2 linked regions of the Neorhizobium galegae bv. orientalis str. HAMBI 540 genome follow. The protein of the gene in region 1 binds, or shares a complex with, the protein of each later gene. Links are inferred from orthologs where the notes say so. Each region holds a gene or a part of one and is shown on either strand. Other genes may lie near its edges.

The links.
Region 2: the proteins of secA (region 1) and secY are in contact, whole or in part, in a crystal structure (PDB 3DIN), measured with the Thermotoga maritima proteins. The link is inferred for Neorhizobium galegae bv. orientalis str. HAMBI 540 from one-to-one orthologs. Residues at the interface, in WP_004082002.1 of Thermotoga maritima: Glu261, Ala262, Arg263, Lys300, Ala301, Arg302, Thr303, Ile304, Ile305, Leu323, Tyr324, Asp325, Pro326, Val329, Ser330, Tyr333, Ile336, Lys340, Phe345, Val349, Glu363, Phe364, Tyr374, Ser375, Gly376, Gly377, Glu393, Ile395, Thr482, Ser483; in WP_004081795.1 of Thermotoga maritima: Glu108, Gly109, Glu110, Glu111, Ala236, Glu237, Arg238, Arg239, Ile240, Thr241, Ile242, Gln243, Tyr244, Ala245, Arg246, Arg247, Val248, Thr249, Gly250, Arg251, Arg252, Val253, Tyr254, Gly256, Ala257, Ser258, Thr259, Tyr260, Leu261, Pro262.

Annotation. Positions count from the first base shown.
Region 1 is NZ_HG938353.1:400,191-411,770, reverse strand. What follows is about bases 4,946-8,213. They hold secA (preprotein translocase subunit SecA), read left to right. Parts: upstream 4,946-5,301; coding sequence 5,302-8,013; downstream 8,014-8,213. Other genes in these bases: RG540_RS01915 (LysR family transcriptional regulator), read right to left, coding at 8,092-8,213; RG540_RS01925 (peptidylprolyl isomerase), read right to left, coding at 4,946-5,046. Also shown: RG540_RS01960 (ComF family protein), read right to left, coding at 1-68; RG540_RS01955 (class I SAM-dependent methyltransferase), read left to right, coding at 127-1,005; RG540_RS01950 (Flp family type IVb pilin), read right to left, coding at 1,024-1,197; RG540_RS01945 (hypothetical protein), read right to left, coding at 1,245-1,565; 8-oxo-dGTP diphosphatase MutT, read right to left, coding at 1,673-2,086; bifunctional glutamate N-acetyltransferase/amino-acid acetyltransferase ArgJ, read right to left, coding at 2,872-4,113; more of RG540_RS01925, read right to left, coding at 4,177-4,945; more of RG540_RS01915, read right to left, coding at 8,214-8,997; RG540_RS01910 (DUF2798 domain-containing protein), read left to right, coding at 9,127-9,381; RG540_RS01905 (MFS transporter), read left to right, coding at 9,378-10,838; RG540_RS01900 (lipopolysaccharide biosynthesis protein), read left to right, coding at 10,941-11,580. UniProt on the Escherichia coli protein: Required for protein export, interacts with the SecYEG preprotein conducting channel.
Region 2 is NZ_HG938353.1:1,272,010-1,279,337, reverse strand. Bases 847-3,818 are described here. They hold secY (preprotein translocase subunit SecY), read right to left. Parts: upstream 3,017-3,818; coding sequence 1,676-3,016; downstream 847-1,675. Other genes in these bases: rpmD (50S ribosomal protein L30), read right to left, coding at 3,753-3,818; rplO (50S ribosomal protein L15), read right to left, coding at 3,257-3,736; RG540_RS06545 (adenylate kinase), read right to left, coding at 1,029-1,679. Outside these bases: rpsK (30S ribosomal protein S11), read right to left, coding at 1-299; rpsM (30S ribosomal protein S13), read right to left, coding at 422-790; more of rpmD, read right to left, coding at 3,819-3,965; rpsE (30S ribosomal protein S5), read right to left, coding at 3,977-4,546; rplR (50S ribosomal protein L18), read right to left, coding at 4,697-5,059; rplF (50S ribosomal protein L6), read right to left, coding at 5,072-5,605; rpsH (30S ribosomal protein S8), read right to left, coding at 5,649-6,047; rpsN (30S ribosomal protein S14), read right to left, coding at 6,060-6,365; rplE (50S ribosomal protein L5), read right to left, coding at 6,399-6,956; rplX (50S ribosomal protein L24), read right to left, coding at 6,949-7,257; rplN (50S ribosomal protein L14), read right to left, coding at 7,270-7,328. UniProt on the Escherichia coli protein: The central subunit of the protein translocation channel SecYEG. Consists of two halves formed by TMs 1-5 and 6-10.

The sequences.
Region 1 (11,580 bases):
CATCTCGTCCACCCCGCAGCGAACGATGTTAAAAGTCGCAGGGCGTTGACGTTCGGCTCGGCGGACATGACTTGACAATAGCGGATGGAACGCGCCTTTGCGACGGCAGAATACGAGTGGACGACCATGGAAATTCTCTTCGACGAACAGCTGGTGAGTGCGCGCCGCAGACGCGCGGTAACCGCTCAGGACGACAACGCCGCCGCCTTTCTTCTGGATATCGCTGGCCGAGAGCTTGCAGATCGGTTGGCGGTCGTCGAGCGCCGCTTCGAGACGGCGGTCGAACTCCATGGCGGAACCGGCATCGCCGCCCGCGAAGCGCTTGCCACCGGCAAGATCGGCACCATCCGGCGCGTCGAGGCAGACGCCGCTTTTGCAAGGCCTGGCGACACCTTCACGGCCGCTCCATTGGAGGACGTGCCGCTCGAACCGGACTCCGTCAACCTGGTCCTGTCGCCGCTGTCGCTGCATCTGGTCAACGATATGCCCGGCACGCTGATCCGCATTCGCCGGGCACTGAAGCCGGACGGGCTTTTCCTGGCCGCGATCCCCGGCTCGGGCACGTTGCAGGAAATGCGGGACGTTCTTCTGTCTGCCGAGGCCGAATTGACCGGCGGGGCAAGCCCGCGCGTCATTCCGTTTGCCGATGTGCGCGATGTCGGTGCGCTGCTGCAGCGGGCGGGCTTTTCGCTGCCGGTCGTCGATGCCGAGACTTACACGGTGCGTTACGACTCGCTGTTCCCACTGATGCGGGATCTACGGGCCATGGGCATGACCAACCCTCTCGCCGGGCGCAGTCGCGTGCCGGTGACGAGGCGTTTCTTCGTGAGAGCTGCAGAACTTTATGCCGAGCGTTATTCCGATCCGGACGGCCGCATCCGCGCGACATTCTCGATCATCTACGCATCCGGCTGGGCGCCGCATGAAAGCCAGCAAAAGCCGTTGAAGCCGGGCTCCGCCAAAATGCGGCTTGCCGACGCCCTCAACAGTCGCGACCCGCGCTGAACGGCCCCCGACCCAAATTCAGGGAACAGGGTCGTCAATGTTGTTAGAGATGGTTTTGAACGTATTCGTCAATGCGTCGGTAAAGGTGGTGAACCCGGCGATCATCGACAGCGAGATGATCCCGATGATGAGGCCGTATTCCACGGCCGTCGCGCCGCTGTTATTATTCAGAAGAAACCTGAAAAGGCGCATGAACTGACCTTTGGATCAAATGGGAGTCCGGCCTCAAAGTCCCGGCGTCAGCAGTCGCTGCCGATGCCATAACCCTGTACGATGCAGACCGAACCGGGCGTTTCCTGCAATACGCTGCGCCGGATCGTATAATGTCTTGCGCCCTTTTCGCCGGGCTTGATGGAGCCCGTGCTGATCAGGTCGAAATCTTCCTGGACATGCGCCAGTCGGCGCTCGTCATTGCGGCTGGCGAGCATTGGCGTCACGATCAGCGAAAGAGCGATCGCGGCCGTCCCGAACAGGAGTGCGATATTCAGCGCGCCGGTTTTGCCGGAGCCATGCGTCGTCCGCTGACGGACCCGCACAGTTTTCCAGAATTCCTCGTCCATGCCTTCTAAAGCCTCATCAACGCGTTACCGGATAAGCCTTGAAGGTGCCACAATCGGCTAAACGATCCCTTAACGCCGTATGAATTCGGCGGCTCTAATTTTATCGATCAGAGGAGATCCTGCAGGATCGGGATCAGCGGCTCGTCGGCCGGCGGCATCGGGTAGTCCCGCAGCGCGTTCGGCCGCACCCATTTGATCGCCTGCCCTTCCCGCCCCGTCGGAATGCCTTCGAAGCGACGGCAGATATAGAGCGGCATCAGCAGGTGGAAGGTCTCGTAGGTGTGGCTGGCGAAGGTGAGCGGCGCAAGGCACGGAATCTTGGTCTGGATGCCGAGCTCTTCCTCGAGCTCGCGCACCAGCGTCTCCTCCGGTGTTTCACCCGGCTCGACCTTGCCGCCGGGAAACTCCCAGAGGCCGGCCAGCGACTTGCCTTCCGGCCGTTGCGCCAGAAGGATGCGGCCGTCGGTATCGATCAGCGCGCAGGCGGCGACGAGCAGGATCTTGCGGGGGTTGTCGCTCATGCCCGGCTTTCCTGCCGCCAGTAGCGATATTCGTAGGCCTTGCGGAAGCCGAACCTCCGATAGAGCGCCAGCGCCGGTTCGTTGGTCGAGACCACCTGCAGCCAGGCCGACCGAGCACCGCTGATCCGGGCCCAGCGCAGTGCCGAGGACAGGATCTCGGTGCCGAGACCCTCGCGCCGATGTGCCTTCGCGACAGCAAAAGAGATGATGCCGGCCAGATCGTTGTCCTGCACGCAGAGCGCCACGGCCGCGGCCCCTTCCTGCGGGTTCTCCTTGATGAAGAAGCCGGATGTCGGCTTGATCGAGCTCAGGATCTCCGCAAGCGCCGGCTTCAGCGCGGCATCCTCGCCGTCAATGGCAAGGCTCGCATCGCAGAACCGGCCGATATCGTGGCTCGGCAGGTGATCGAGCGTGTCCGGCAGTTCCAGTTCGGTGAGGTTGACGGTCAGGACGTCGACGGTCTCGAACGCCCGCCAGCCGGCGGCGTTGAGGTGGTCGATGAGCTTCGGAGGGGCAAGCGGCGTCTCCCTGACGACCAGCGGCCGGCCATAGTCCTCGAACCGCTTGCGCGCCTTCTCGAGCCGCGTCGCCATGTCGCGATGATCCGACGGGTCGAGCGGCACGATGCAGTTCAAACGCTTGGAAGGATGACCGCCGGTCAGCCGTACCTGCCAGCTGCCGTCATACACGACGGACGCCGCCGGCCAGGCTCGAAAGCCGACGGCTTCGAGCCGCCGGACCAATGGCAGATCGTTCTGAGGAGATGATGCTTCGTTCAATTCCTGTCAGCTCCGGTAGTCGCCGTTGATGGCAACATATTCCTTGGTGAGGTCGCAGGTCCAGACGGTCGCACGGCCGCTGCCGAGACCGATATCGACCTTCACCGGAATGTCCTGTTCCTTCATGACGGCGGTGGTCGCTGCTTCGGAATAGGCCGGATCGCGCTCACCATCGACGGCGACGCGCACGTCGCCGAACCAGATCGCCAGCCGGTCGCGGTCGGCCATTTCGCCCGACTTGCCGACGGCCATGACGATCCGCCCCCAATTGGCATCTTCGCCGGCGATCGCGGTCTTGACCAGCGGCGAGTTGGCGATCGACAGCGCGATCACCTTTGCCGCGGCATCGCTTTCGGCGCCAGTGACGGTGATCTCGACCATCTTGCGCGCACCTTCGCCGTCGCGGACGACCTGCAGGGCCAGATCCTTGAGCAGGTCATTGAGCGCGGCGCGGAAGCTTGCGAGACGCGGATCGTCGGCGGTCTCGATGCGGGCCTGGCCATCTTCGGCGGCGGCACCAGTGGCAAACAGCATCAGCGTATCGGAGGTCGAGGTATCGCTGTCGACGGTGACCGAGTTGAAGCTTGGGCCGACGCCGGCGGACAGCAGGCTCTGCAGTGCCGGCGACGCGATGTCGGCATCGGTCGCCACGAAGGACAGCATGGTCGCCATGTCGGGGGCGATCATGCCGGCGCCCTTGGAGATGCCGTTGATCGTCACATTGACGCCGCCGATCTCGGCGGTGCGGGTCGCGACCTTCGGATAGGTGTCGGTGGTCATGATTGCTCGTGCCGCCTCCAGCCAGAAATCGCCGGTGGCGCCGCTGTTCATGTCGCCGAGCACGCCTGCGAATTTCGTCGCGTCGAGCGGTTCGCCGATCACCCCGGTCGAAGCCAGATAGACCTCGTTCTTGCCGCAGCCGACCGCCTCGGAGGCCGACTTGGCGGTGAGTTCAGTCGCAGCCTTGCCCCTGACGCCGGTAAAGGCGTTGGCATTGCCGGAATTGACGACCACGGCGCGCGCCACCCCGTGCGACAGATTGGCGCGGCAGAAATCGACCGGCGCCGAGGGGCACTTGGAGCGGGTGAAGACGCCGGCGACGGTCGCGGGCTTGTCGAACACCATCAGCAGCACGTCGGTGCGGTTCTTGTACTTGATCCCGGCGGCGGCAGTCGCCATCCGCACGCCGCGGATCGCCGGCATGTCGGGATAGGATTTCGGAGCGAGCGGCGAAACGGAATCGGACATCGGAAAACTACCTGGCTCAAATAGGAAAAGGGCCCGGAAGATCCGGGCCCGTCGTCAAAATGATTACTGCTGGGCAGGGACGTTGCCGTCCTGCATCTTGCTGACGTCGTCATAACCCTTCTTGAGGGCCGCGTCCTTGATGTCGATCTTCTGCTCGCTCTTGGCCTTGGTGATGAGAGCCACATATTTGTCGCGCATTACCAGCTGCTTGACCTGGTCCTCGACCTGATCGAAAGCCGGCGCCGGAGCATCTCGCGTGTCTTCCAGCTTGATGACGTGATAGCCGAACTGCGACTTGACCGGCGTCTTGGAATATTCGCCCTTCTTCAGCGCGAAAGCGACTTCCTCGAATTCCGGAACCATGCGGCCGCGGCCGAACCAGCCGAGATCGCCGCCTTCATCCTTGTTGGAATCCTGGGACTTTTCCTTGGCGATCGCGGCGAAATCCTTGCCCTTGTCGAGATCGGCGATGATCGCCTTGGCCTCGTCCTCGGTCTTTACGAGGATGTGGCGGGCATGCACTTCTTCCTGCTTCGGCAGGGAAGCGATTTCCTTGTCGTAACGGGCCTTGACCTCTGCCGGGGTGGTGGCGTCGATCACATGCTTGCGGAAATAGGCGTTATGCAGCTCGCGGTCGGCGATATAGTCCATCCGCTTCTTGAAGTCCGGGGTGTCCTTGATGCCTTCGGCGAGAGCGCCCTTGGCGAGCAGCTTGACATCGATGGCGCCGGAAAGGGCTGCAACCTTCTTCTGGTCGTCCGGAAGCTGGGCAAGCTGCGGGTCCAGGTTCTGGACCGCAATCTCCAGTTCCGACTGGTGAATTTCGAGGTCGCCGACCTTGGCAACGACCGGATCCTCCGCGGCAAAGGCGGGAGCCTGGCAGAGGATCGCGGCGGCCAGCGCGGCCGTCATGAGAAACTTGTGGCGCAACATCGATAAAGACCTTTCGATTAAGGATACCGGTTTCAGAACGTCTGATTCCGGCCAGAAAACCTTCACAAACACCGGATTGTGGCCATTCTGTATCGGCCGCCACCGTTGACATCATTCGACCCCCCTCTTATCTGTCACGCAACTTCGCGTCCAGCAGAGTTTCCGGGCGTGACAGGTCATTTTATCGGTATCAGAAACCGATGGTTCGACCGGTCCCGCGCCCCCATGGGACAGATTTCAGAAAGGACCATTCGTATGGTCAGCCTTGGCGGCATCGCCCGCAAATTGTTCGGTTCGGCTAACGATCGTCGCGTGCGCGGCTACCAGCCGACTGTCGACGCCATCAATGCTATCGAGGAGAAGACCAAGGCTCTCTCCGATGAACAGCTTGCGGCCCAGACGGTCGAGTTCAGGAAACTGCTCTCCGAAGGCAAGACGCTCGACGACCTCATGATCCCGGCCTTCGCCGTGGTGCGCGAGGCCTCCCGCCGCGTGCTCGGCATGCGCCCGTTCGACGTGCAGCTGACCGGCGGCATGATCCTTCACGATGGCGCGATTGCCGAGATGAAGACCGGCGAAGGCAAGACGCTGGTGGCGACGCTGGCGGTCTACCTGAACGCGCTCGCCGGCAAGGGCGTGCATGTGGTCACCGTCAACGACTACCTCGCCCAGCGTGACGCCCATACGATGGGCAAGCTCTACGGCTTCCTGGGCTTGACCACCGGCGTCATCGTCCATGGCCTCAGCGACGAAGAGCGTCATGCCAATTATGCCTGCGACATCACCTACGCCACCAATAACGAACTCGGCTTCGATTATCTGCGCGATAACATGAAGTACGAGCGTAGCCAGATGGTCCAGCGCGGCCACAATTACGCGATCGTCGACGAAGTGGACTCGATCCTGGTCGACGAGGCGCGCACGCCGCTGATCATCTCCGGCCCGCTCGACGACCGTTCGGAACTCTACAACACGATCGACGCCTTCATCCCGGCGCTGGTGCCGGAAGACTACGAGATCGACGAGAAGCAGCGCTCCGCCAACTTCTCCGAGGTCGGCACCGAAAAGCTCGAGAACCTGCTGCGTCAGGCGGGCCTACTGAAGGGCGAATCCCTCTACGACGTCGAGAACGTCGCGATCGTCCACCACATCAACAACGCGCTGAAGGCCCACAAGCTCTTCACCCGCGACAAGGACTACATCGTCCGCAACGACGAGATCGTCATCATCGACGAATTCACGGGCCGCATGATGCCCGGCCGCCGTTATTCGGAAGGCCAGCACCAGGCGCTCGAAGCCAAGGAAAAGGTGCAGATCCAGCCGGAGAACCAGACGCTCTCCTCGATCACCTTCCAGAACTATTTCCGCATGTACGGAAAGCTCGCCGGCATGACCGGTACGGCCCAGACGGAAGCGGAAGAATTCGGCAATATCTACAAGCTCGAAGTGGTCGAAGTGCCGACCAACCTGCCGATCCAGCGTATCGATGAGGACGACGAGGTCTACCGGACCTTCGACGAAAAGTTCAAGGCGATCATCGAAGAGATCAAACAAGCCCATGAACGCGGCCAACCGGTCCTGGTCGGCACCACGTCGATCGAAAAATCCGAACTGCTGGCGACCATGCTGCGCCAGTCGGGCTTCAATAATTTCCAGGTCCTGAACGCCCGTTACCACGAGCAGGAAGCCTATATCGTGTCGCAGGCCGGTGTGCCGGGCGCCGTCACGATCGCCACCAACATGGCCGGCCGCGGCACCGACATCCAGCTCGGCGGCAATATCGACATGCGCCTCGAACGCGAGCTCGAAGGCATGGAGCCGGGTCCGGAGCGCGATGCGCTGGAAGCGGCAAGCCGCGAAGAAGTCAGGCAGCTCAAGGAGAAGGCGCTTGCCGCCGGCGGTCTTTACGTGATCGCCACCGAGCGCCACGAAAGCCGCCGCATCGACAACCAGCTGCGCGGCCGCTCCGGCCGTCAGGGCGACCCGGGCCGTTCGAAATTCTACCTGTCCCTCCAGGACGACCTAATGCGCATCTTCGGCTCCGACCGCATGGACAGCATGCTGCAGAAGCTCGGCCTCAAGGAAGGCGAAGCAATCGTCCATCCGTGGATCAACAAGGCGCTCGAACGCGCCCAGAAGAAGGTCGAAGCCCGCAACTTCGACATCCGCAAGAACCTTCTGAAATACGACGACGTCACCAACGACCAGCGCAAGGTGATCTTCGAACAGCGCATCGAGATGATGGATTCGGAAGACGTATCCGAGACCGTCGAGGACATGCGCAACGAGGTGATCGAGGTTCTGGTCGCCAAGCACATTCCCGAACGCGCCTATGCCGAACAATGGAATGCCGCAGGCCTTCGCGAAGACGTCGGCCGGATGCTGAACCTCGACCTGCCGATCGAAGACTGGGTCAAGGAAGACGGCATCGGCGAGACCGATATCCGCGAACGTATCACCGAGGCTGCCGACAAGGCCGCGGCCGAGCGCAAGGAGCGTTTCGGCGCCGATATCATGACCTATGTGGAGCGCTCCGTGCTGCTCCAGACGCTCGACCACCTGTGGCGCGAGCATATCGTCAATCTCGACCACCTGCGCTCGGTCATCGGCTTCCGCGGCTACGCCCAGCGTGATCCGCTGCAGGAATACAAGGCGGAAGCCTTCGAGCTGTTCCAGGCGCTGCTTGCCAACCTGCGCGAGGCGGTCACCTCCCAGCTGATGCGCGTCGAGCTGGTGCAGAACCCCGAGCCGCCGCAGCCGCCGGCGATCTACGACGAACAGCATGTCGATCCGACGACCGGCCTCAACCAGGTCACCGGCTTCGACAGCGAGAACTTCATCGCCGCACCGGCAGACCGCCGTCCGGAAGATCCCTCCACCTGGGGCAAGATCGGCCGCAACGAGGCCTGCCCCTGTGGATCCGGCAAGAAATACAAGCATTGCCACGGCGCCTTCGAACAGGCCTGAGGCTTCTGCGAAAACCCCATCCTTTCAACGCCGCCCTTGCCGGGCGGCGTTGTCGTTTCCGCCCTCCGGAATGGAAGGTCAGCCTTCGGCTGGAGACCCGGCGCAGACTTCGCGGACAGATGTCCGCAGCCACCGGTGAGCCGGATCGGCATCCAGGCGCGGATGCCAGAGCAATGACACGGTGATCTCGGGCACCGGAACCGGCAGGGCGAAACTGAACATTCCGGCGCGCAGGTTGCCGCTGTGCCGCTCGGGAATGCTGGCTATCAGATCCGAAGACTGGGCGAGAACCAGCGCAGTGGCAAAACCGTCGACGATCGTCACGATCCGCCGTTCCAGCCCCGACGCAGCGAGCGCCTCGTCGATCGCCCCCTTTTCGAGCCCCCGTCGCGAAACTAGGATATGATCGCCCGCCGCGTATCGCCGAGCCGATATCTCGCCTTCGGCCAGCGGGTGCCCGCTGCGCACGACGCCGATGAAACGGTCCCGGAACAGCGCCTGGGCCCGCACTTCCGGACCGATCGTCGTGCCGACGACCCCGGTTTCCAGATCGACGCTTCCGTCGCGAAGCGAGGTGCTGTCCTTGTCCGGCTTGCGGATGAAACGCAGCCGCACGCCGGGCGCCTGCGCGCTGACACGAGCGATGAGGCCAGGCCCGAAATTCTCGACGAAACCCTCGTTGGTGCGCAGCGTGAATGTCCGGACGAGCTTACCGAGATCGAGCATCTCGATCGGCCGCAAGACCGCTTCCGCATCCTGCACGAGGCCGCCGACCCGTTCGCGCAGTTCGATCGCCCGAGGCGTTGGCACGAGACTTCGGCCGGCCCTCACCAGCAACGGATCACCCGTCGTCTCACGCAATCGCGCCAAGGCCCGGCTCATGGCCGACTGGCTGAGCCGTAGCCGTTTGGCCGCCCGTGCCACGCTGCCTTCAGCCAAAAGGACGTCGAGGGTGAAAAGCAGGTTGAGATCGGGTCTGGACATGCGCGCAGCATAACACAGGCTCTTCTATATGAGATGGCGTCCGATGCATTGAATTGATGCAAACGATGCGCCTTCCGCCATACCTGACCGTGAGATAGCCATCGGGCAGCAGTTTCTGGAGGTTCCCCCATGATACCCGCACGACTGATACCCGTCATTTTCGGCCTTGTTCTTTCCTGCATGATGTCCCTGCTTATCTCCGGCGTTTCCACGCTCCGCAGCGCGGGGCTGATCGACGGCTTCTTCGGGATCTGGATGGGAGCATGGCTCCCCTCCTGGATCATCGCTTTTCCGGTCGTACTGGTTGTCGCGCCGCTGGCGCGCCGGATCGTCAGCAACCTCGCGAAACCGGCCCCGAAACCGGCGGAGGGCGAAAAACGATGACCTCTGCCGCCCACGATCCGGTTACGCAACCGGCAGAACGCGCGGGTGCCTTCGGTGGGGCGCTCGCCGCTCTTTCGCTCTCGATGTTGCTCTCTTCGCTCGGCACCAGCATCGCCAATGTCGGCCTGCCGACATTGGCGCAGGCATTCGACGCCTCCTTCCAGCAAGTCCAATGGGTGGTTCTTGCCTATCTTCTCGCAATCACCACACTGATCGTCAGCGTCGGGCGGCTTGGCGACATTTCGGGGCGCCGGCGGCTCCTGCTCGCCGGGATTGCCCTTTTCACGGTAGCCTCGATCGCCTGCGGGATTGCTCCGACGCTGGGTATCCTGATCGCTGCAAGAGCAGCACAAGGTCTCGGAGCCGCCGCCATGATGGCGCTCACCATGGCTTTTGTCGCTGACCTATTTCCAAAGACACGCACCGGCGCGGCCATGGGATTGCTCGGCACCATGTCGGCAATCGGCACCGCGCTCGGCCCTTCCCTGGGCGGCCTGCTGATCGCCGGCGCCGGCTGGCGGGCGATCTTCCTGATCAACGTGCCGTTGGGCCTGCTGGCGCTCCTGCTTGCCTTTCGTTACCTGCCTGACGATCTTCGCCGAGAAAGACCGGACCAAAGACCCGGCTTCGACGTCTCTGGCACGCTGCTGCTTGCCCTGACGCTTGCAGCCTATGCACTCGCCATGACGGTCGGCCGAGGCAGTCCTGGTCCAGTCAACGCCGCTCTGCTACTATTGGCTGCCGTCGGAGCCGGCCTGTTTGTTCTTGTCGAAGCGAGAGCGGCGTCGCCCCTGATCCGACTATCGATGTTGCGCAATCCAGCCTTGAGCATGGGATTGATAACCAGCGCGCTTGTCTCGGCGGTGATGATGTCGACGCTGGTGGTCGGGCCGTTCTATCTTTCGCGTTCGCTCGGCCTCGACGCGGCTTTCGTCGGGCTCGTCATGTCGATCGGCCCGATTGTTTCCACATTCAGCGGCGTACCGGCCGGCCGGCTGGTGGACCGCCTGGGCGCGGGGACTGCGGTCGTCATCGGTCTCGTGGGAATGCTGGCCGGCTCGTTTGCCCTCACCCTGCTTCCCGAAACGTTCGGCATTGGCGGCTACGTCGCTGCCATCGCGGTACTGACGCCCGGTTATCAACTGTTCCAGGCAGCCAACAACACCGCGGTCATGGTGGACGTCGGTGCACAGCAGCGCGGCGTCGTTTCCGGCCTGCTTAATCTGTCGCGCAATCTCGGCCTCATCACCGGCGCTTCGCTGATGGGCGCGGTGTTCGCAATGGCCTCGGGAACGGGCGATGTCGCGACGGCACCTCCGCAAGCCGTGGCCGCCGGCATGTCGTTCACCTTCGCAATTGCCGTGGGGATGATTGCCGTCGCACTCGCCATTGCCGCCGTTCACCAGGTTGTTCCGGCCGTCCGCAACCTTTTGACCCGTTCTTCCAGGGAGCCTTGAAGTTCACAGTTCGTGAAGCCATCGACGCCTGGGCGAACCCTTTCTTAACCCTGCTGTGGCAACACTTTTGCCCATTGTTCCCGTCGTCGTTACGAGTATTGCGTGCCCATCATGGCGGTTATCGAAACAGCGGAAAGATTGCTTCCGCCTGGTCTGAGGACCCGGCTGGCACCGCTGACCCGCAAGCTCGAATCGATCCTCACCGACGACGACGAGACGGCCCGCGCCCAGCGCCGTGCCCTGATTGCCTTCGTGATCCGCGTCTTCAGCGCCGCCATCGCCTTCGTATCGCAAATCGTGCTCGCCCGGCTGATGGGCGAGTTCGAATACGGCATCTTCGCTTTCGTCTGGGTTCTGGTCGTGCTCGCCGGCAATCTCTCCTGCCTCGGCTTCCACACCTCCGTCATCCGCTTCCTGCACCAGCACAAGGCGCGCGACGAGGTGGCGACGGTGCGCGGGCTCAATCTCGCCGTCCGCCTGGTGGCGCTCATCTCGGCAAGCACGGTGGCCGGCCTCGGTTTCCTGTTCCTGCATGCCTACGGCCACACGGTCGAGGCCTATTACCTCGTGCCGGTGTCGCTCGCCTTCTTCACCATACCGATGATCGCGCTCGGCGACGTGCTCGACGGCACCGCGCGCTCGAACGGTTGGACGGTGACGGCGCTGAGCCCCACCTACCTGATCCGCCCGACCCTGATCCTCGTGTTCATGCTGGCCGCACTCTGGTTCGGCGCCGACCACA
Region 2 (7,328 bases), 870 kb from region 1 along the record:
AGAGCGCGCAGAGCCGATTCACGGCCGGAACCCGGACCGCAGACTTCGACTTCGAGCGACTTCATGCCATGCTCCTGAGCCTTCTTGGCGCAGTCTTCGGCAGCGATCTGAGCGGCGAACGGAGTCGACTTGCGCGAACCCTTGAAGCCCTTCGCACCAGCGGACGACCAGGCAATTGCATTGCCCTGCGCGTCGGTGATGGTGATCATCGTGTTGTTGAAGGTAGAATTGACGTGGGCAACACCCGACGTGATATTTTTACGCTCGCGTCTACGGACGCGGGTGGCTTCCTTGGCCATTTTATCCCTTTCGTTGATCTCTGCACCGCCGTAATTCCAGCGGCTCCACCTTGGAGTGAGCAGTCGTTAGTCATTAGTGGGCAGGATCAGATCACTACCCACCAATCACCGCTCACCCAAAATTACTTCTTCTTACCAGCGATCGCCTTTGCCGGACCCTTGCGGGTGCGGGCATTGGTGTGCGTGCGCTGACCGCGGACCGGGAGGCCACGGCGATGACGCAGACCGCGGTAGCAGCCGAGGTCCATCAGACGCTTGATGTTCATCGAGGTTTCGCGACGAAGGTCACCTTCGACCTGGTAATCGCGGTCGATGGTTTCGCGGATCTGAAGGATTTCCGAGTCCGTCAACTGATGGACGCGCTTTTCAGCCGGAAGACCGACCTTCTCCATGATTTCCGATGCGAATTTCGGGCCGATCCCGTGAATGTAGGTCAGCGCGATGACAACGCGCTTCGCAGTCGGGATGTTGACGCCAGCGATACGTGCCACGCCTATTCTCCTTGTTCCAGTTGCCATCCGGCAAGTGGTACTTCTTCCATGAAAGCAGCCAGATTTATGGCTGCCAGTTCAAACACCATACGGAACAGGTCAAACGACCGGTCTCGGATGTCCTTGCGGGAAATCCGCGCCGATCGCTAAAGCTGTCGCGAGTTGGCGCGGTGTTTAACGGAATCAGTGCTGAAATGCAACCGCTCCGCCCAAGATTCTTTAACAGATCGATGACGGCTCAAAGAGCCGCCAGGATATTTTCGATATCGGACGTGACTTTGTCCATGTCCGCCATGCCGTCGACAGCCTTGAGTTTGCCCTTGGCATGGTAATAACCGATCAGCGGCGAGGTTTCCTTGTAGTAGACCTCGAGGCGCTTGGTCATGGTCTCGGCATTGTCGTCCGGACGGCGCTTGAAATGCGTCGAACCGCATTTGTCGCAGACGCCTTCCTGGGACGGCTTCTTGTCCGTGTCGTGATAGACCGTGCCACACTGGGCGCAGGAATAACGGCCGGAGACGCGACGCACGAGTTCCTTGTCGTCGACACGCAGTTCGATGACGACCGAAAGATCGAGACCCTTGGCCTTCAGCATCGCCTCGGTCGCGTCCGCCTGCACAAGCGTGCGGGGGAAGCCATCCAGGATGAAGCCATTGGCGCAGTCGGGCTGGTCTATACGCTCGGAAACTATCGCATTGACGATTTCGTCGGAGACAAGGTTGCCGGCGTCCATGACGGCCTTGGCGCGCTTGCCGACTTCCGTCTCGGCGGCCACCGCCGCACGCAGCATGTCGCCCGTGGAGAGCTGCGGGATACCGTGCTTCTCCACGATCCGCTGGGCCTGGGTCCCCTTCCCCGCACCCGGCGGCCCTAAAAGAATCAATCTCATCGTCCCCTCTTTCCTCCGCGCAGTTTCGACTTCTTGATCAGACCCTCATACTGCTGCGCAATGAGGTGCCCCTGAATCTGTGCTACCGTATCGAGGGTTACACTGACAACAATCAAAAGCGAAGTCCCACCAAGGGCTAATGGCACGCCGGTGCGGGCCACCAGGAATTCCGGCAGGATGCAGACGAAGACAAGGTAGACCGCGCCGATGACCGTGATCCGGGTCAGCACGTAATCGATGTATTCGGCGGTGCGCTCGCCAGGACGGATGCCCGGAATGAAGCCGCCATGCTTTTTCAGATTATCGGCGGTGTCCTTCGGATTGAAGACGATCGCCGTGTAGAAGAAGGCAAAGAAGGCGATCAGCAGGCCGTAGAACAGCATGAACAGCGGCTGGCCGTGGCCGAGCGCCGAGATGATCATCGTCGCCCAGCCCGGCAGACCGGAATTGCCGGCAAAGCCCGCGGCAGTCGCCGGCAGAAGCAGCAGCGACGAGGCGAAGATCGCCGGGATGACGCCAGAAGTATTGAGCTTCAGCGGCAGGTGCGACGTATCGCCCTGGAACATGCGGTTACCGACCTGGCGCTTCGGATACTGGATTAGCAGGCGGCGCTGGGCGCGTTCGACGAAGACGATTAGCGCGATAACGCCGATGGCGACGACCAGCACGGTGAGAATCAGTGCGGTCGGCAGCGCGCCGGTGCGGCCAAGCTCCAGCGTGCCGGCAAGCGCCGTCGGCAGGCCGGCGGCAATGCCGGAAAAGATGATCAGCGAAATGCCGTTACCGATGCCGCGCGAGGTGATCTGCTCACCGAGCCACATCAGAAACATGGTGCCGCCGAGCAGCGTCACGACCGTCGAAAGCTTGAAGAACCAGCCCGGATCGACCACCAGGCCCTGGCCGCTTTCGAGGCCGGCCGCGATGCCATAGGCCTGCAGCGTGCCGAGCAGCACCGTTCCGTAGCGTGTATACTGGTTGATGATCTTGCGGCCGGCTTCGCCTTCCTTCTTGAGGTTTTCAAGCGAAGGGACGACCGAGGTCATCAGCTGCACAATGATCGATGCGGAAATATAGGGCATGATGCCGAGCGCGAAGATCGCCATGCGCTCCACTGCACCGCCCGAAAACATGTTGAAAAGTCCGAGGATGCCGCCGGCCTGGCCGCGGAAGGCCTGCGCATAGGCTTCGGGGTTCAAGCCCGGAAGCGGGATATGGGTGCCGAGGCGATACACGAGAAGTGCCGCAAGGGTGAACCAAAGCCGCTTCTTGAGATCCTCCGCCTTGGCGAAGGTCGCAAAATTCAGATTGGAGGCAAGTTGTTCCGCTGCAGAAGCCATGCAATTCTCCGCCCGACCAATTCTCCGGCGGCGGGGGAAATGCCAGGTCCGGAAAGCAGTCTAAAAATTCAGGTTCACAAAAACCGGGCGCGCGAGATTGCCAATGCAATCGGATGCCTCACCCTGTTTTCCGTATGATCCCGGTCAGGCGACCAACAGGATCGCTTCGGGATCGTGAGGCTCACATATGGAGATAAAATCGCCCGGTGTGAAGCACAAACCGGGCGATTTCTAAACGATTTATTCGGCTGCGGCTTCGGCTACGACGAGCAGCTTGATCGAAGCGCCAGCCTTCTCGATCTTTTCGACGGCAGCCTTGGAGGCGCCGGCGACTTCGATCGAAACCTTGGTCGTCAGCTCGCCGTCGGCGAGGAGGCGAACGCCGTCCTTGGGGCGACGGATGACGCCGGCAGCCTTGAGGGCAGCCGCATCGATCGTTGCCTTCGGGTCGAGCTTCTTGGCATCAATCGCGGTCTGGATACGGCCGAGCGAAACGACGGCGTAGTCAGTCTTGAAGATGTTGGTGAAGCCGCGCTTCGGCAGGCGACGATAGATCGGCATCTGGCCGCCTTCGAAGCCCTTGATCGCCACGCCGGAACGGGCCTTCTGACCCTTCACGCCGCGACCGCCGGTCTTGCCCTTGCCCGAACCGATACCGCGACCTACGCGGATACGGTCCTTGGAAGAGCCTTCGTTGTCCTTGATCTCATTCAGTTTCATGGTCAATTCCTCCGTCTCACTTCTCGTCGACGACGCGAACGAGATGCTGGACAGCCCGGATCATGCCACGAACGGAAGGAGTATCTTCCAACGTACGGGTCCGGTGCATCTTGTTGAGGCCGAGACCGATCAGCGTCTGACGCTGTACGGCCGGGCGGCGGATGGGGCTACCGGTCTGCTCGACCGTAACCGTCTTGTTGGCTTCTGCCTGAGTGGCTTTCTTGGCCATTATCGCTCTCCTTATTCTTCCTGCGCATTGCCGGAAGCGGCGCGGCGAGTCTGCAGCGTTGCATACTTGATGCCGCGCTGAGCTGCTACGTCCTTCGGATGCACCTGATGCTTCAGGGCGTCGAACGTTGCGCGAACCATGTTGTACGGGTTCGACGAACCGGTCGACTTGGCGACGACGTCATGGACGCCGAGCGTTTCGAATACGGCGCGCATCGGACCGCCGGCGATGATGCCGGTACCAGCCTTGGCCGAGCGCAGCAGAACCTTGCCGGCGCCGTGACGGCCGTTGACATCGTGATGCAGCGTACGGCCATCACGCAGCGGAACGAAGATCAGATCGCGCTTTGCGCTTTCGGTCGCCTTGCGGATGGCTTCCGGCACTTCGCGTGCCTTGCCATGGCCGAAGCCGACGCGGCCCTTCTGGTCGCCGACGACGACGAGAGCTGCGAAACCAAAACGACGGCCGCCCTTGACGACCTTGGCGACGCGGTTGATCGCGACCAGCTTGTCGACGAATTCGCTATCGCGCTCTTCGCGGCTCTGGCGATCTTCGCGCTGGCCTCTTCTTTCTTGTGCCATTGTTCTTTTCCTTTTTCTTTTCCGGGTGCAATGGGCAATTTCCGGGAGCCAACCATCCCCTGCCCATGAAGGACTAGGATGGAACGACTATGAGTGCGGCGAACCGCATTTCGCCCGCCTCCCCTATTTCAGGGATGCGGGCAAAAATTCTTAGAAGCTCAGGCCGCCTTCGCGGGCAGCTTCGGCCAGGGCCTTGATGCGGCCGTGGTAGATGAAGGCGCCGCGGTCGAACACGACTTCCGTCACGCCGGCCTTGGTGGCGCGTTCTGCAACCAGCTTGCCGACAGCGGCAGCAGCCGCAACGTCAGCACCGGTCTTCAGCGACGTGCGCAGACCAGCATCGAGGGTGGAGGCGGCAGCAAGCGTGCGGCCGGCCACGTCATCGATGACCTGGACATAGATGTTCTTGGACGAACGGTGAACCGATAGACGCGGACGGCCATTTGCGACCTTCTTGATCTGGCGGCGAACACGGCTCGCACGCTTGGTGAGTGCTTCTTTTCTGGTAGCCATGATCCGTCGTCCTTACTTCTTCTTGCCTTCCTTGCGGACGATCCGTTCCTCAGCGTACTTGACGCCTTTGCCCTTGTAAGGCTCTGGACCGCGGTATTCACGGATCTCCGCGGCAACCTGACCGACCTGCTGCTTATTAATGCCGGTGACGATGATTTCCGTCGGCTTCGGCACGGCAATGGTGATGCCTTCCGGGGTCTGATAGACCACGTCGTGGGAAAAACCGAGAGCCAGCTGCAGGTTCTTGCCCTGCAGAGATGCGCGGTAACCAACGCCGTTGATTTCAAGCTTGCGCTCGAAACCGTCCTTCACACCCTTGAAGATGTTTTCGATCATCGTGCGGGACATGCCCCACTTCGAACGAGCATCCTTGCTGTCGTTGACCGGGGTCACCGAGACAGCATTGTTTTCGAGTTCCAGCTTGATTTCGTCGTTTGCGACGAAGAAAAGCTCACCCTTCGGGCCCTTGGCAGTCACTTTCTGGCCATCAACAGTGGCCGTGATCCCTGCAGGAACCTGAACGGGCTTCTTACCGATACGAGACATGTTTCAATCCTGTCTGTTCGCTATGGAGTTCCCCTACCCTGTCTTAGAAGACAGAGCAGAGAACCTCGCCACCAACGTTCTGTTCGCGAGCCTGGTGATCGGCCATCACGCCCTTCGGAGTCGAAAGGATGGTGATGCCGAGGCCGTTCGCGACCTGCGGAATGGACTTTACCGAGACATAGACCCGGCGGCCCGGCTTGGACACGCGGCCGATCTCACGGATCACCGACGCGCCTTCGTAGTACTTGAGTTCGATTTCGATCTCGGCCTTGCCGTTACCGAAGTCGATTTCCGAATAACCGCGGATATAGCCTTCAGCCTGCAGGACGTCGAGAACGCGTGCACGCAGCTTGGAAGCAGGCGTGGAAACGGTCGACTTGCGGCGGGCTGCGCCGTTGCGGATACGGGTGAGCATATCGCCCAAGGGATCAGTCATGGTCATCTAACGATCTCCTTACCAGCTCGACTTGACGATGCCCGGCACCTTGCCGAGATTGCCGAGCTCACGAAGCGCGATACGCGACATCCTGAGCTTGCGATAGAAAGCGCGCGGGCGACCGGTGACTTCGCAACGGTTGCGGATACGCGTCTTCGAGCCATCGCGCGGCAGAGAAGCGAGCTTCAGAGTTGCCTTGAACCGTTCTTCGATCGAAAGTTCCTGGTTCATGATGGTTGCCTTCAGGGTCGCACGCTTGGCGGCCTGGTTGGCAACTGTCTTGCGGCGGCGCTTGTTCTTTTCAACTGCGCTGGTTTTCGCCATATGGGAGTTCCTTCTAAACGCTCGTCGTTACGGTTACTGGCGGAACGGGAAGTTGAACTCTTTCAAGAGAGCCCGTGCTTCGTCGTCCTTGGTAGCCGTCGTGCAAACGATGATGTCCATGCCCCACATCTGATCAACCTTGTCGTAGTTGATCTCTGGGAACACAATGTGTTCCTTGATGCCCATGGCGAAGTTGCCACGGCCGTCAAAGCTTTTCGGGTTCAGGCCACGAAAGTCGCGAACGCGCGGGAGCGCGATGTTGATCAGACGGTCCAGGAATTCGTACATGCGGGCGCCGCGAAGCGTGACCTTGGCACCGATCGGCATGAATTCGCGAACCTTGAAGCCCGCGATGGAATTCCGTGCCTTGGTGATGATCGGCTTCTGGCCTGCGATAGCGGCCAGGTCGGCAGCAGCCACGGAAGGCTTCTTCGAGTCAGCCGTCGCTTCGCCAACACCCATGTTGATGACGATCTTGTCCAGCTTGGGGATCATCATGTCGTTTGCGAAGGAGAACTGCTCCTTCAGCGCGGCGCGGATACGGGAATTGTATTCCACCTTGAGCCGCGGCTCATATTTTGCCTCAGCCATCGATCACATCTCCCGTACGCTTGGCTACACGCACCTTCTTGCCGTCGACGACGGAGAAGCCAACGCGGGTCGGCTTGCCGTCTTTCGCGACGATCGCGATGTTCGACAGGTGAATGGACGCTTCCTTGTTGATGATGCCGGCTTCCTGCGTCTGAGACTGACGCTGGTGGCGCTTCACCATGTTGATGCCACGCACGACGGCGCGGTCTTCCTTCGGCATAACCTGAAGGACTTCGCCGGAGCGACCCTTGTCCTTGCCGGCGAGTACGACGACGCTGTCGCCCTTCTTGATCTTGTTCATCGCATGAGCTCCTTACAGTACTTCCGGAGCCAGCGAGATGATCTTCATATGGTTCTTGGCGCGAAGTTCGC